3 regions of the Streptococcus sp. Marseille-P7375 genome follow, and region 3 is predicted to be linked to each of the others. Evidence: predicted binding sites of a transcription regulator. Region 3 holds the regulator's gene; each other region holds the start of a gene.
What was found. Region 3 encodes Rex, which represses fermentation and respiration genes when NADH is low (regulators of the CRP and FNR family bind a similar motif). Its sites were predicted from a motif close to TTGTGAANTANTTCACAA; they were not measured.
Positions count from the first base shown of each region.

Region 1: the regulator Rex is predicted to act here: its motif matches at 3,005-3,022, upstream of adhE (bifunctional acetaldehyde-CoA/alcohol dehydrogenase).
Region 2: the regulator Rex is predicted to act here: its motif matches at 2,577-2,594, upstream of pflB (formate C-acetyltransferase).

Region 1 covers NZ_CABPTR010000006.1:34,559-39,253, forward strand. Annotated here, with positions in the region: gene FZ954_RS10810 (low molecular weight protein-tyrosine-phosphatase) at 152-574, shown strand; gene FZ954_RS10815 (MORN repeat-containing protein) at 578-991, shown strand; gene FZ954_RS10820 (acyltransferase family protein) at 981-2,795, shown strand; gene adhE (bifunctional acetaldehyde-CoA/alcohol dehydrogenase) at 3,073-4,695, shown strand, end outside.
Region 2 covers NZ_CABPTR010000007.1:19,780-24,474, forward strand. Annotated here, with positions in the region: gene FZ954_RS11260 (threonine/serine exporter family protein) at 1-10, opposite strand, end outside; gene pflB (formate C-acetyltransferase) at 129-2,444, opposite strand; gene dinB (DNA polymerase IV) at 2,837-3,901, shown strand; gene FZ954_RS11275 (ATP-dependent RecD-like DNA helicase) at 4,002-4,695, opposite strand, start outside.
Region 3 covers NZ_CABPTR010000001.1:698,246-702,940, forward strand. Annotated here, with positions in the region: gene FZ954_RS03540 (cysteine desulfurase family protein) at 1-514, shown strand, start outside; gene FZ954_RS03545 (DUF1831 domain-containing protein) at 516-863, shown strand; gene FZ954_RS03550 (redox-sensing transcriptional repressor Rex) at 997-1,644, shown strand; gene FZ954_RS03555 (gamma-glutamyl-gamma-aminobutyrate hydrolase family protein) at 1,669-2,361, shown strand; gene radC (DNA repair protein RadC) at 2,358-3,041, opposite strand; gene FZ954_RS03565 (hypothetical protein) at 3,299-4,123, shown strand.

The DNA of each region.
Region 1 (4,695 bases), on a different contig from region 3:
GGTGCAAGCTAGATTGAGTGGGCCACCGCCTCAATGATCTGCACTTTTATGTAAGTCGGTATAATTAGCGGTTTTTCAGAGCCCGCTTCCGCTGTCACAGAATAATCAAGAAAGCTCCGCAGTTTTCTTTTTATTCTGGTATAATAGATCTATGAAGAAAATTGTATTTGTTTGTTTAGGAAATATCTGCCGCAGTCCGATGGCAGAGTTTGTTATGAAAAGTCTGACCGATGACCTACATATTGAGAGTCGTGCGACGTCTAGCTGGGAGCATGGAAACCCTATACATCAGGGGACTCAGGCTATTTTTAAGAAACATGCGATTTCTTATGACAAAGGAAAGACTTCTCAGCAGATTTCAGCGCAAGATTTTGCAGAATTTGATTATATCATCGGCATGGATGAAGCCAATATTCGAGATTTGAAGAAAATGGCGCCAGCGGATTTTCAGAATAAAATCTACCAGTTTGCTGATCTTGGCGTGCCAGATCCTTGGTACACGGGCGATTTCGATGAAACTTATGACCTGATTTTGGCTGGTTGCCACAAGTGGCTAGAACGCTTAAATGGATGAAAAATGGATAAAATAAAAGAATTTTACGATAAATATAAAATCTATCTGACCCGTCAGAATCTAGAAATTTTAGCTGTGACTGTGATTGCCTTGTCAGCAATTTTAGTGTTTACCTCTAATATCCCTAGTAAGGGTGCGCTAACGCTGGATCAAGGTAAGATAAAATATGAAGGCAGTCTAGTTCATGGAAAAATGAACGGCGAAGGTACCCTGACTTTTAAAAATGGGGATAGCTATAAAGGGCATTTCAAAAATGGTACTTTTGATGGTAAGGGTACTTTTACATCGAAGGATGGTTGGAAATATGAAGGTGAATTTGCCAACGGTCAAGCCAATGGTAAAGGAAAACTGACGACAGAAAGTAATGTCGTCTATGAAGGAACGTTCAAGCAAGGAATTTATCAAAATGCGCATTAGATGGTTTTCACTGGTTCGGATTACTGGACTGGTCTTGGTGTTACTCTATCATTACTTTCAGGGAGTTTTTCCTGGAGGTTTTATTGGAGTGGACATCTTTTTCACTTTTTCAGGATTTTTGATTACTTCATTATTGATTGATGAGTTTACAAGAAGTCGGACGATTGATATTATGGGCTTTCTGAAACGGCGCTTTTATCGTATCGTTCCTCCGCTCGTTTTTATGATTTTGGTCATCATGCCCTTTACTTTATTGATCCGTCGGGACTTTGTAGCAGGTATCGGGACGCAGATTGCAGCTGCGCTTGGTTTTGTGACTAATTTTTATGAAATGATGTCGGGCGGTAGTTATGAAAGCCAGTTTGTGCCGCATTTGCTGATTCACACTTGGAGTTTGGCACTGGAAGTGCATTACTATATCCTCTGGGGCTTGGCTGCTTGGGGCATCAGTAAGATTAGCAAGTCAGTTGCTCAGTATCGGGGCCTGATTTCTCTGACTTCAATTGCTCTGTTTCTGTTCAGTTTCTTGGCTATGTTTATCGGAGCCTTTTTCAGCAAGAATTACTCCAATATTTATTTCTCAAGTTTGACCCATGTCTTTCCTTTCTTTGCTGGGACAGTGCTAGCGACTTTTTCTGGAGTCGGAAATGTAGGCGTTCAGATGAAGAAACTGGAAGAAAAGGTAGAAATCAAGCAAGTCTTGATCGCTCTAGCTGGCAGTTTTGTTCTTCTTCTTTTGCTCAGCTTTATTTTGAAATTTGACAGCTTGTGGACTTATTTATTTGGTTTCTTGATTTCAACACTTCTGGCTTGTGTCATGATAGCAGCAACCCGCATCTTGCACGATAAATTGCCAAATATTAAGGAGCCTAGTCCTCTCAACTTTATTGCAGATACTAGCTATGGTGTTTACCTCTTCCATTGGCCTTTCTATATTATTTTTACTCAGTTGATGAGCAATGGTTGGGCTGTGCTTTTGACTACAATCTTGAGTTTTGGTTTCGCAGCTCTTTCCTTCTATATTTTAGAGCCGACTTTAGCTGGACGGAAGCCTCGGATTTTTGGCAAGGAGTTGAATGTGAGTTCCATCACCAAGCCGATTTTCTACAGTTTCATTCCGCTGACATTTATCTTGCTTATTATCACCATCACAGCTCCGTCTGTTGGTGCCTTTGAGGAAAGCCTGATTGTCAATTCTTTGAACCAAGCCGATACGAAAATGCAGACAACCCGTAAGCACGCAGACCAAAAAACTGCGACAAATTATAACGTGGCAGAGGGAACGACTGTTATTGGTGATTCGGTCACTTTGCGCTCCGCTGAATGGATCCAAGAGGCTATACCTGACGCTCAAGTCGATGCAGTGGTTAGTCGTAATTTAGTGTCTGGTCTGGAATTTTTCAAGAACGATATTGCTAATCAAACACTGCTTCAAAACGTCGTCTTGGCATTGGGAACCAATCCAGTTGACAATTATGAAGAATTGTTGGATCAGTATATAGAGCTCTTGCCAAAAGGCCATCGCTTGATTTTAGTCACGCCATATGATGGCCGGACAGCCAATGATCCAAGTAGTATTCCTGTTAAGATGCGACAATACGAACTTGAACTTGCTAAGAAATACGATTTTGTATATGTAGCAGACTGGTATCAGGTAGCGATTAATAATCCGCAGATTTGGATTGGAACAGACTATGTCCATTATGGGGCAGATTCAGAGTCTATGGCAGAGGGAGGTAAACTCTACTCTAACATGATAAAAGAGGCTTTAGCTGCCGCTTCAAGTGGCAGTGTTAAGCCATAAAACTAGCTCGGTTATTTAGCCGAGCTAGTTTTATAACAAAAAAGAAAGCGCTAACACATTTTTAAAGAAAAGTATGTGAAATTTTTGAGAATAAATAGAGACTTTAGTAAAAAAGCTTGAAGTATCAGTGCTTAAAAAATAATCCATAAAAAGTTTGTGAACTTTTGTTGAAAGTGTTTACAAATTTGTAGGAATAGAGTATAATTATATTGTGAAATAATTAACAAAGGTTAAAATCTTCATTTGACCTTTTGGCAGAAACCATTGGAGGACTATAATGGCTGATAAGAAGAAAACTGTTGAACAAGAAGATAAAGTGCTAGCGGCAGAAAAACATGTTGATGAGCTTGTGCAAAAAGGTCTCCTAGCTCTTGAAGAAATGAGAAAACTAAATCAAGAGCAAGTAGATTACATCGTAGCAAAAGCTTCAGTTGCAGCTCTTGATGCACACGGGATCCTTGCTCAACATGCGGTTGAAGAAACTGGCCGTGGTGTATTTGAAGACAAGGCAACGAAAAACCTCTTTGCCTGTGAACACGTTGTCAACAACATGCGTGGTGTGAAGACTGTTGGTGTTATCGAAGATGATCCTGTTACTGGATTGACAAAGATTGCTGAGCCTGTCGGGGTTATCTGTGGTATCACTCCAACAACTAACCCAACATCAACAGCAATTTTCAAAGCATTGATTGCCTTGAAGACACGTAACCCAATCGTTTTTGCCTTCCACCCATCTGCTCAAGAATCATCTGCTCACGCAGCGCAAATTGTTCGTGACGCAGCAATCGCAGCTGGCGCACCTGAAAACTGTGTGCAATGGATCACTCAGCCATCTATGGAAGCAACAGCAGCTTTGATGAACCATGATGGTATTGCAACAATCCTTGCAACTGGTGGTAATGCCATGGTTAAGGCTGCCTACTCTTGCGGAAAACCAGCTCTTGGGGTTGGTGCCGGAAACGTACCAGCTTACATCGAAAAATCTGCTGACCTTCGCCAAGCAGCTCATGATATCGTGATGTCTAAATCATTTGACAATGGTATGGTCTGCGCATCTGAGCAAGCAGTGATCATTGACAAGGAGGTCTATGACGAATTTGTAGAAGAATTCAAGTCATACCACACTTATTTTGTAAACAAAAAAGAAAAAGCCCTTCTTGAAGAATTCTGCTTTGGTGTGAAAGCCAACAGCAAGAACTGTGCTGGTGCTAAACTGAATGCAAACATCGTTGGAAAACCAGCTGCATGGATTGCAGAACAAGCAGGCTTTAAAGTACCAGAAGGTACAAACATCTTGGCTGCAGAATGTGCTGAAGTAGGTCCAAATGAGCCATTGACTCGTGAAAAATTGTCACCAGTTATCGCTGTCTTGAAAGCTGAAGATAGAGAAGACGGTCTTAAAAAAGCTCGTCAAATGGTTGAATTTAACGGGCTTGGTCACTCAGCAGCTATCCATACAAAAGATGAAGAATTGGCTAAACGCTTTGGTACTGAAATCAAAGCGATGCGGATCATCTGGAACTCTCCATCTACTTTCGGTGGTATCGGGGACGTATATAATGCCTTCATTCCATCCTTGACACTTGGATGTGGTTCATACGGACGTAACTCAGTTGGTGATAACGTGAGCGCTATTAACCTTCTAAACATCAAGAAAGTAGGGAAACGTAGAAATAATATGCAATGGTTTAAAGTTCCTTCAAAAATTTACTTCGAGCGCAACTCTATCCAATACCTTCAAACATGTGAAGATATTGAACGCGTTATGATCGTTACGGACAAATCTATCGAAAAACTTGGCTTTGTTCAACGTGTGATCGATCAATTGAACGCACGTAGCAACCGTGTAACGATCCAAGTCTTTTCAGATGTTGAACCAGATCCAGACATCACAACTGTA
Region 2 (4,695 bases), on a different contig from region 3:
TCTCAGCCATTATATCCCCCTTTTTCATTTTACAATAACTCTATTATAACACAAATGCTTAAAGCTATCTCTCCAAAGTAAAAGAAAACCAGCTGATTTTCAGCTGGTTTTACAATTAGGAAAGAGGCTTAGCTAAGTGCGTCATCCATTGAAAGAACTTCGTGGAAGACACGTTGTGTCAATTCAGTTTTTTGTTCTGGAGTGAGGTATTTAGTGTTTACACAGTATCCAGAGATACGTACGATAACGTCTTCGCCAGACATGATCTTGTCGTAAACATCTTGCAAGTCCATAACGTTCAAGTTAACGTGTTGTCCACCGTTTTCAAAGTAACCATCAAGGATTGTTACCAAGTTATCAACTTGTTCGTCACGAGTCTTACCAAGAGCGCGTGGAGAAACTTGAGTTGTCAATGAGATACCGTCAGCTGCGTAACCAAAGTCTAGGCTAGCAAGTGAGTTCAAGTTTTGCAACCAGCCACCTTTAGCTTTGTTAGATGGGTTAGCACCTGGTGAGAAGAATTCAAGTTTAGACAAGTTCACAGAACCATCTTCGTTGAGGTATACACCTTTGTGGACTGGTGAGTTACCAGTTTGTTTAGAGTAAGCAACGTTAGATGTGATTGTCAAAAGTGATACAGTAGCTTCTGCGTCTTTGTAAAGTTTGTGGCTACGTAGACGAGTTGTGTAAGCTTCGATCAACCATTCTGCCAATTCGTTTGAACGTGGGTCATCTTCACCCCAACGTGGGTATTCACCGATTGTTTCGTAATCATAGATGTAGCCATTTTCGTCACGGATTGGTTTAACTGTAGCGTATTTGATAGCTGACAATGTATCAACAGTGTTAGCAAATCCACAGATACCGAATCCCATGTTGGCACGTTGTTTAGTTGGCAAGAAGGCCATTTGAACAGCTTCGTAGTTGTACTTGTCAGTCATGTAGTGGATGATGTTCAAAGCATCTACGTAAGTGTCAGTCAACCAGTCAAGAGATTTTTCAAAGTTCGCTTTAACTGATTCAAATTCAAGAACTTCGTCACGGATAGGATCGATGTCAAATACTTTGTAGTCTTTGTGAACATCGTCGTAACCACCGTTCAAACCAGTAAGAAGGGCTTTCAAAACGTTCACACGAGCACCGAAGTACTGGATGTTGTGGCGTTGATCTTCGTTTTCTGGGTCAAGTGGTGACACACAGCATGAGATACAGCTCATTTCTCCGTATCCGTCTTTAGCCATTGTTGTTACACCTTCGTATTGGATAGAAGAGTGTTTGTGGCTCATGTGCATACAGTAGCGACGGAATGAGTATGGAAGTTTGTCAGTCCAGAGAACTGTCAAGTTTGGTTCTGGAGAGTTACCGATATTGTCAAGAGTGTTCAAGAAACGGTAGTCCATCTTAGTAACACGGTGACGACCGTCGTTACCCATACCAGCCATAGAAGTGGTGATGAAAGTTGGATCACCTGAGTACAATTGGTCATAAGCTTTTGTACGAGCAAATTTAACTGTACGAAGTTTCATAACGAAATCATCAACAAATTCTTGGATTTCTGATTCAGTAAATGTACCACGAGCGAGGTCACGTTCTGCAAAGATATCCAATACGATTGGCACACGTCCTAGAGATGTTGCAGCACCGTTGATAACACGGCAGACAGCCATAAAGGCGATGTTAACCCATTGGATCGCTTCTTTAACGTTCATCGCTGGTTTACGAACATCAACTCCGTAAAGATCACCCAAGCGAACAACTTGTTGCAATGCTTGGTATTGAAGGTTTACTTCTTCACGAAGGCGGATTGTTTCTTCGTCGATTTCTTTGATTGCATTCCAGTCGTTGACTTTTTCTTGCATCAAGTAGTCTGCACCGTAAAGAGCAAGACGTGCGTAAACACCGATGATACGTCCACGTGAGTAGGCATCTGGAAGACCAGTTACAGTGTGAGCGTGACGAGCGCGGCGGATGTTAGAAGTATAAGCACGGAAAATACCGTCGTTAACAGTTGTCACATATTTTGTGAAAATTTCGTGAACAGCTGGATCAGGTTCATAACCATTTTCCTTCAAAGTTGTTTCAGCCATACGGATACCACCTTTTGGCATGAAGTTCAATTTGAAGAGTTCATCGTTTTGAATACCGTAAATTAGTTCGTTATCTCTGTCGATATAACCAGCAGGGATATCTGCAATAGATGTTGGACGAGTGTCCATTGGGAAACGAGTTTCTTCGTAGTGAGCTTTTGTTTCTTCTACGATTTTCTTGATGTGGAGTGAGCGCTCAGTAGGACCCGCCAAGAAGCTTTCATCTCCATCATAAGGTGTGTAGTTGGCTTGAACGAAGCGAGAAACACTTGCTTTCTCTTTCCAATCTTCACCTTTGAAGCCTTCCCAAGCTTTGTCAAAAATATCTTGAGCTTCCACAACTGTTTTAACAACCATTAGATTTTCCTCTTTATTCTAGCAACATAAACTGTTACATTTATAATTAAAGTATATCATAAGGTAATCGGTTTCACAAACGAATTTCAGTGCTAAAAGAGGCTTTCTTTTATAATACAGATTGATATTTTGTTGTAAACTGTTTTATAATTTTGAAAATGGTAAATGAAAATAGTAGAAAGAAGCTGATAAGTTGAATTATTTTGTACTTGCTTTGAACGTTACTATGTAGAAATGTGTCCAATACTGAAATTCCTATTTTAATACTTTGTCTATGCACCTCAGAAAGTTTCTCACATTTTCCGGTCTTGCTTTTGAATAAAAATCCTTTGAAACTTGCTTTAAAAATGATAAAATTTGCTAAAGAGCTATTCTAACTTATAGGAGACGGCATGCTAATTTTTCCGCTAATTAATGACACATCGCGAAAGATCATTCATATTGATATGGATGCTTTTTTTGCTTCGGTCGAAGAGCGGGACAATCCTAAGCTCAAGGGAAAGCCTGTGATTATAGGTAGTGATCCGCGTCAGACGGGTGGACGTGGTGTGGTTTCGACTTGTAATTATGAAGCCAGAAAGTTCGGAGTTCATTCAGCTATGAGTTCCAAGGAAGCCTATGAGCGGTGCCCGCAGGGGATTTTTATCTCGGGAAATTATGAAAAATATCAAACAGTTGGTTTGCAGATTCGAGAGATTTTCAAGCGCTACACGGATAAAATTGAGCCCATGAGCATAGATGAGGCTTATCTGGATGTGACGGAAAATAAGTTGGGTATCAAATCTGCAGTCAAAATTGCCAAGCTGATCCAGCACGATATCTGGAATGAATTGCAGCTGACGGCTTCGGCAGGCGTTTCTTATAATAAGTTTCTAGCCAAGATTGCCAGTGATTATGAGAAGCCGCACGGTCTGACGGTTATTTTACCCGAGGAGGCAGAGGCCTTTCTGGCGTCCATGGACATTGCTAAGTTTCACGGAGTTGGTAAGAAGAGCGTTGAAAAACTGCATGAAATGGGAGTTTATACTGGTGCAGATCTGCTCAAGATACCGGAAATGACCTTGATTGATAAGTTTGGTCGCTTCGGCTTTGATCTTTACCGAAAAGTGCGTGGCATCAGCAATAGTCCCGTCAAGTCCAATCGTATCCGTAAGTCTATCGGTAAGGAGCGAACCTATGCCAAATTGCTCCATGGCGAGGAGGATATAAAAAAAGAACTATCTCGTTTGGCAGCTAAGGTCGCTCTCAGCTTAGAGAAACACCAGAAAGCTGGCAAGACGGTTGTCCTAAAAATCCGCTATGCTGACTTTTCAACCCTAACCAAAAGGAGGACCTTGGAGCAAGAAACGAAAGAAGGAGAAATGATTGAGCGGGTTAGTCATGAAATCTATGACAGCCTGGAAGAGCAGCCGCGAGGCGTTCGCTTATTAGGACTGACAGTGACGGGGTTTGGATAAGATAGAAAAGAGTCTGAGGCAATTTGTCCCAGACTCTATTTTTATGGGAAATATTTGATAAGGCACTCTGTAAACTGTTAGGACAGCTTCAAAGGTAGACCTAGGCATCTGTTTCTATTTGGTTGTCATTGCCAAATATACTGTTGATATCTTCCTCGGTCAGTCCGATTAGAGGATCGATTGTTAGGATATTTTCCCCCGTCAGGATATAGTTTCCCACAGGCGATTCGCTGTTATCCACAGGAATGTGGATAAGTTCTTGAGGGGGTTCTATATCCCCAAAGCGCTCAATCAGATAGGTTTTGCGGGCTGTTCCGGTATTTTTTATGGCGTAGTCAAAGGCTGACTTTTCCCCAAGTAGGATCAGTTTGCTCTTGGCTCGGGTAATAGCAGTGTAGACCAGATTGCGCTGGAGCATGCGGTGGCTGCTTCGGGTAATGGGAAGGATAACCACGGGAAACTCGCTACCTTGAGACTTGTGGATGCTCATGGCATAGGCTAGGCGAATTTTGTACCATTCGCTGCGCTGGTAGCTAATTTCATTGCCGTCAAAGTTGATGGTTAATTCGTCCTGCTTGGACTCGGTGTACTTAGCTGGGAGCAGGTCGACGATGTAGCCTAAGTCACCGTTAAAAACATTGCTTTCAGCATCATTGACCAAGTGGATAACCCTGTCTCCTTGTCGATATTGGCAATCGGGTGCTTCAAAGGTCAGCTGGTCTTTTTCCACAGGATTGATGAGATTTTGCATGAGGCTATTAATCTGGTCAATGCCGGCCTGTCCGCGGTACATG
Region 3 (4,695 bases):
CCACGGTCCGAAAGGGGTTGGATTTCTCTATGCTGACCAGATGGATTTTGATAATTTCATGCATGGCGGCGATCAAGAAAACAAGCATCGAGCGGGTACAGAAAACCTCGTTTCCATTGTCGGAATGGCAACTGCCCTTTCTGAAAATGTTGCCCACTTAGAGGAAAATCTTGAGCATGCCCAGCAGTTAAAAGATACTTTACTGAACAACCTAGCGGATATAGACTATTACCTAAACGAAAGTCAGCCTAGCCTGCCTTATGTTGTCAATATTGGATTTCCAAACCAAAAGAATGATCTTATCTTGCTTCAAATGGATCTTAATGGCTTTTCAATCTCGACTGGCTCTGCTTGTACAGCTGGTGCTGTTCAGCCCAGTCATGTCCTTCAAGCCTTATATGGCCCAAACTCTGAGCGCCTAAAAGAATCCATTCGTATCAGTGTATCAGACCAAACTAGCATCCAAGAAATCAAACTATTCAGTCAAAAACTAAAAGAAATACTAGGAGGATAAGATGGCTTTTCAAACATCTGTTAGCTTAGCAAACTGCGACTTCACCTACTCACTCCATCCAAATGTTAAGAAATTTACCTTGCGGGACAATACATTTGCTGAAACAAAAGTTGGTAATTACGAGCTTTCTCGCTTACTTGAAGCTGTCCCTAATAGTGGCGATGGATTCTTGCTTAAGATTATCATCAATAAAGATCTAAGCGGAGTTAAAATCAATATTACGGACAAGTCTGGTTTAAGATTGGTTAATATCTTCAAATCAGAAAAACACCATATTATTCAGCAAAAATTCTATTTCCTGATGGATAGTTTAGTTGAAAGAGATATTTTTGAAAAAACACCCCAATAAGCGAAATTCTAAGAATTTTGCTTATTTCTATTATTTTATCTATCTTTATTAGTATAATAATATTTTGTTCATCAAATTAGTTGATTTTTTCACAAGCTTTCTATAGAATAGAAGATAGAAAGGTCGTGATTTTGTGAAAACTGAAAAAAGCAATTCTATTCCACGTGCTACTGCTAAACGGCTCTCCCTCTACTACCGGATTTTCAAACGATTTAATGCAGAAAATATTGAAAAGGCCAATTCAAAACAAATCGCAGAGGCGATTGGAATCGACTCTGCGACTGTTCGGCGTGACTTTTCTTACTTCGGTGAGTTAGGTCGTAGAGGTTTTGGCTACGATGTCAAGAAACTAATGAATTTCTTTGCCAATCTTCTCAATGACAACTCTATTACAAATGTCATGATTGTTGGTGTCGGAAATATGGGCCGTGCCCTTTTACACTACCGCTTTCATGAACGGAATAAAATGAAGATTGTAATGGCCTTTGATACAGATGATTATTCTGACGTCGGAACCACCACAAATGATGGAATTCCTATTTATGGAATTTCTCAAATTAAAGAAAAGGTCCAGGAAGGAAACGTAAAGACAGCCATTCTGACAGTGCCGAGCGTTAAGGCACAAGAAGTCGCATCCGTCTTGGTTGATGCTGGTATCAAGGGAATTCTTTGCTTCTCCCCAGTGCACCTATCTGTCCCCAAAGATGTGGTTGTGCAATATGTGGACCTAACCAGCGAACTCCAAACCTTACTCTACTTTATGAGAAAAGATGATGAGTAAGGTAAGAAAGGAAACAGACACTTTATGAAAAAACCGATTATCGGTATAACAGGAAACCAAAGGGATATTCCCAACGATCAATTTATCCATATCAGTTATACTTCAACTGGCTTTATCGAGGGAGTCAATAAAGTTGGAGGAATCCCAATTATCTTACCAATTGGTGATGAAGCCTTAGCTCACACCTATATCACTATGATCGATAAACTGATCCTTACCGGTGGACAAAATGTCCAGCCTCATTTCTACGGAGAAGAACAGACTATCGAAAGTGATGATTATCTGCTTCAAAGGGATCTATTTGAACTATCTCTCATCCGAGAAGCACGGAAGCAAAACAAGCCTATTTTTGGCGTCTGTCGTGGTACTCAGCTTTACAATGTTGCTATGGGTGGCACACTTCACCAAGACATCGAGAATCACTGGCAAGATAGCACTGCTCAATACACTACACAGACTATGGTCACTAAAAATGGCTCCATCCTCCATGAATTATACGGACCTACTTGCCAAATCAACTCATTCCATCACCAAAGTATCAAGGATCTAGCGAAACATCTAGAAGTTATAGCCTACGATCCTCGGGATAAGGTCATTGAGGCTGTTACCTCGACTGATGGAAGTCCATTTCTTGGTGTGCAGTGGCATCCAGAATTTCTATTTCCCACAAGAACGGGGGATTTAGCCTTGTTTGATTATGTGGTTAACAAACTTTAGATCAAATCCGTTTTTTCACGATAGCTATAATAATTATTTTTGGAAACAATTAAATGATCTAAAAGAACCAACCCCATTAGCTCACAAGCTTCTTTCATGTGTTTGGTGACCTCATCGTCATTCTTACTTGGTAAAGTCACTCCAGAAGGATGATTGTGCACAAGTATAATAGATGTCGCCAAGTGTTTGAGAGCATAATGCAAAATCTCGCGCGGTTCAGCCATACTTCTAGTTACCGTTCCTACAAAGATTGTCTGCTGATGGATGATCTGGTTTTGACTATTGAGATAAATAGCAACCAAACATTCCTGCTTTTTATCTCCCAATTCGACCTGCATTTTGCGAGCTAGTTTTTGACTGCCAAGAATTTGCTCCCTCTCCAGCACTTCAGCTTTGTTGATACGACAGCCAAGCTCAATAATGGCCTGCAACTCAACAGCCTTCACAGGGCCAATTCCTGAAATTGTCTGTAATTCCTGTAAAGTCAAATATTTCAAATCATTCAAACTAGAAATCGATGATAATATCCTTTGAGAAACTTGAAAAACAGTTTCTTTTTTGCTGCCTGTTCGCAAAAATATAGATAGCAATTCCTGATTACTAAGTTTATCCGCTCCTTCTCTTATCAGCCGTTCACGCGGCATCATACTTATGTCATCCTGCAATGAAATACGATACATATCAACCTCCTTACTTATTAATTCGCTATTAAGTAAAAAAAAGAACCTAAATAAATGAACTACATACCAAACGTTTGATAATATATTTATCAATTGAGGTAGCTCACTTATTTAGGTTATTTTATTCTTAATTACTAAATATTGAAAAGGCAACAATTTTCTGTACAAAATTATTAAAGAAACTCAATAATAAATCAGAACAAAATACTTGACATTATATATATATAATATAGATACTATTTAAAAGGAGAATTTTTATGAAGCAAAATGATGCTTATTCTGTAGTTATACAGACAATCAATGCGGCTAGCCAACTTCCAGTCGTGAAGGTAGATAGAGAAGAATTCCTTCGTAATCAATTTAAAGATAGTAGATACCTTGATAGTATTTTGGAACATGGTCCTCAAATAGTTTTCACACCAGAGGCATTGAGAAAAAGGGCTGAAAAAATAATCAAAGATAGCACCGCCAAAACCTCTTTCACTTCTTTTGTTGCTGGATTACCTTCAAATCCAGTTACTGCTGTAGTTGCTGGTGGAGCAGATATTGTTCAATATATGGGCTTTGCTCTAAATTTAGCTCAACAAATTGCTTATTTATTTGGAGAAGACGACTTATATAAAGGAAACTATAAGGAATTACCTGAAGAAGTACAAATACGAATCATCTCTTACCTTGGAATAATGTTCGGTGCAAGTGGAGCAACTGCATTGATTGCAAATGTTTCTAAGACAGCAGGAAAGAATCTTGGGAAAATGGTAGCTAAACAAGCATTAACTAAAACAGCTTGGTATCCTCTTGTGAAAAAAGTCGGAACAATTATTGGCGTAAACATTACAAAAAAATCAGTTGGTTCTATAATTACAAAGACAGTTCCAATTCTAGGAGGATTAGCTTCAGGAGGAATTACTTACTTTACATTTAAGCCGATGGGAACAAGACTTGCTGACACATTTGAAAAAATGTTAAAGGGAGAATATAAACTAGATCTTGGTATTGAAGATGAGTTAAATCCAGAATTCAAAGATAGCTTAAATGACAGCGAAATAATTGACGCTGAGTTTTCTGAAATTAAAGAGTAGATGTTCATTTTTAATTATAATCAATTACAAGCTAAGACCGTAGAAACGGTCTTTTTAATATAAATTGCTTAAATTTTAAAATTAAGTTTGAAATCATACTCAAAATAATCAAGAATGGCTGAAGTCCATTCTCTACATACAATCAATTTAAGTTGACAAGAAGATGAGATTTAAATACTCTCTTGAATTTATTAATGTTCTCATTCAATTTTCTATATACTTCTTTCTTAAACCCACGTTTTAAAATCTCAACCCAGACTTGCTCAATAGGGTTCATTCAGGTATCTAAGGTGGAATGGAGGTAAATTCTATATTTTCAGAGATATTCAAGGTTTGGATATCCACAATTCCATAATAATAGCGAAACTTACGAATATGCTGACCGGCTACATGAGAACGATAGCCCCTTGGATACGAGCATGAACCAATTTTACTAACACAATCGAAACCCGTCTCATCTTGATATATAAGACAGTTAGTTTGATAATTTTCCTTTGATAATTTTCCCATGAATAAAGTGCTTACTCGCTCTCTCCTTAAATTTTGTCTTTCAAGTATTATTATAGATATCT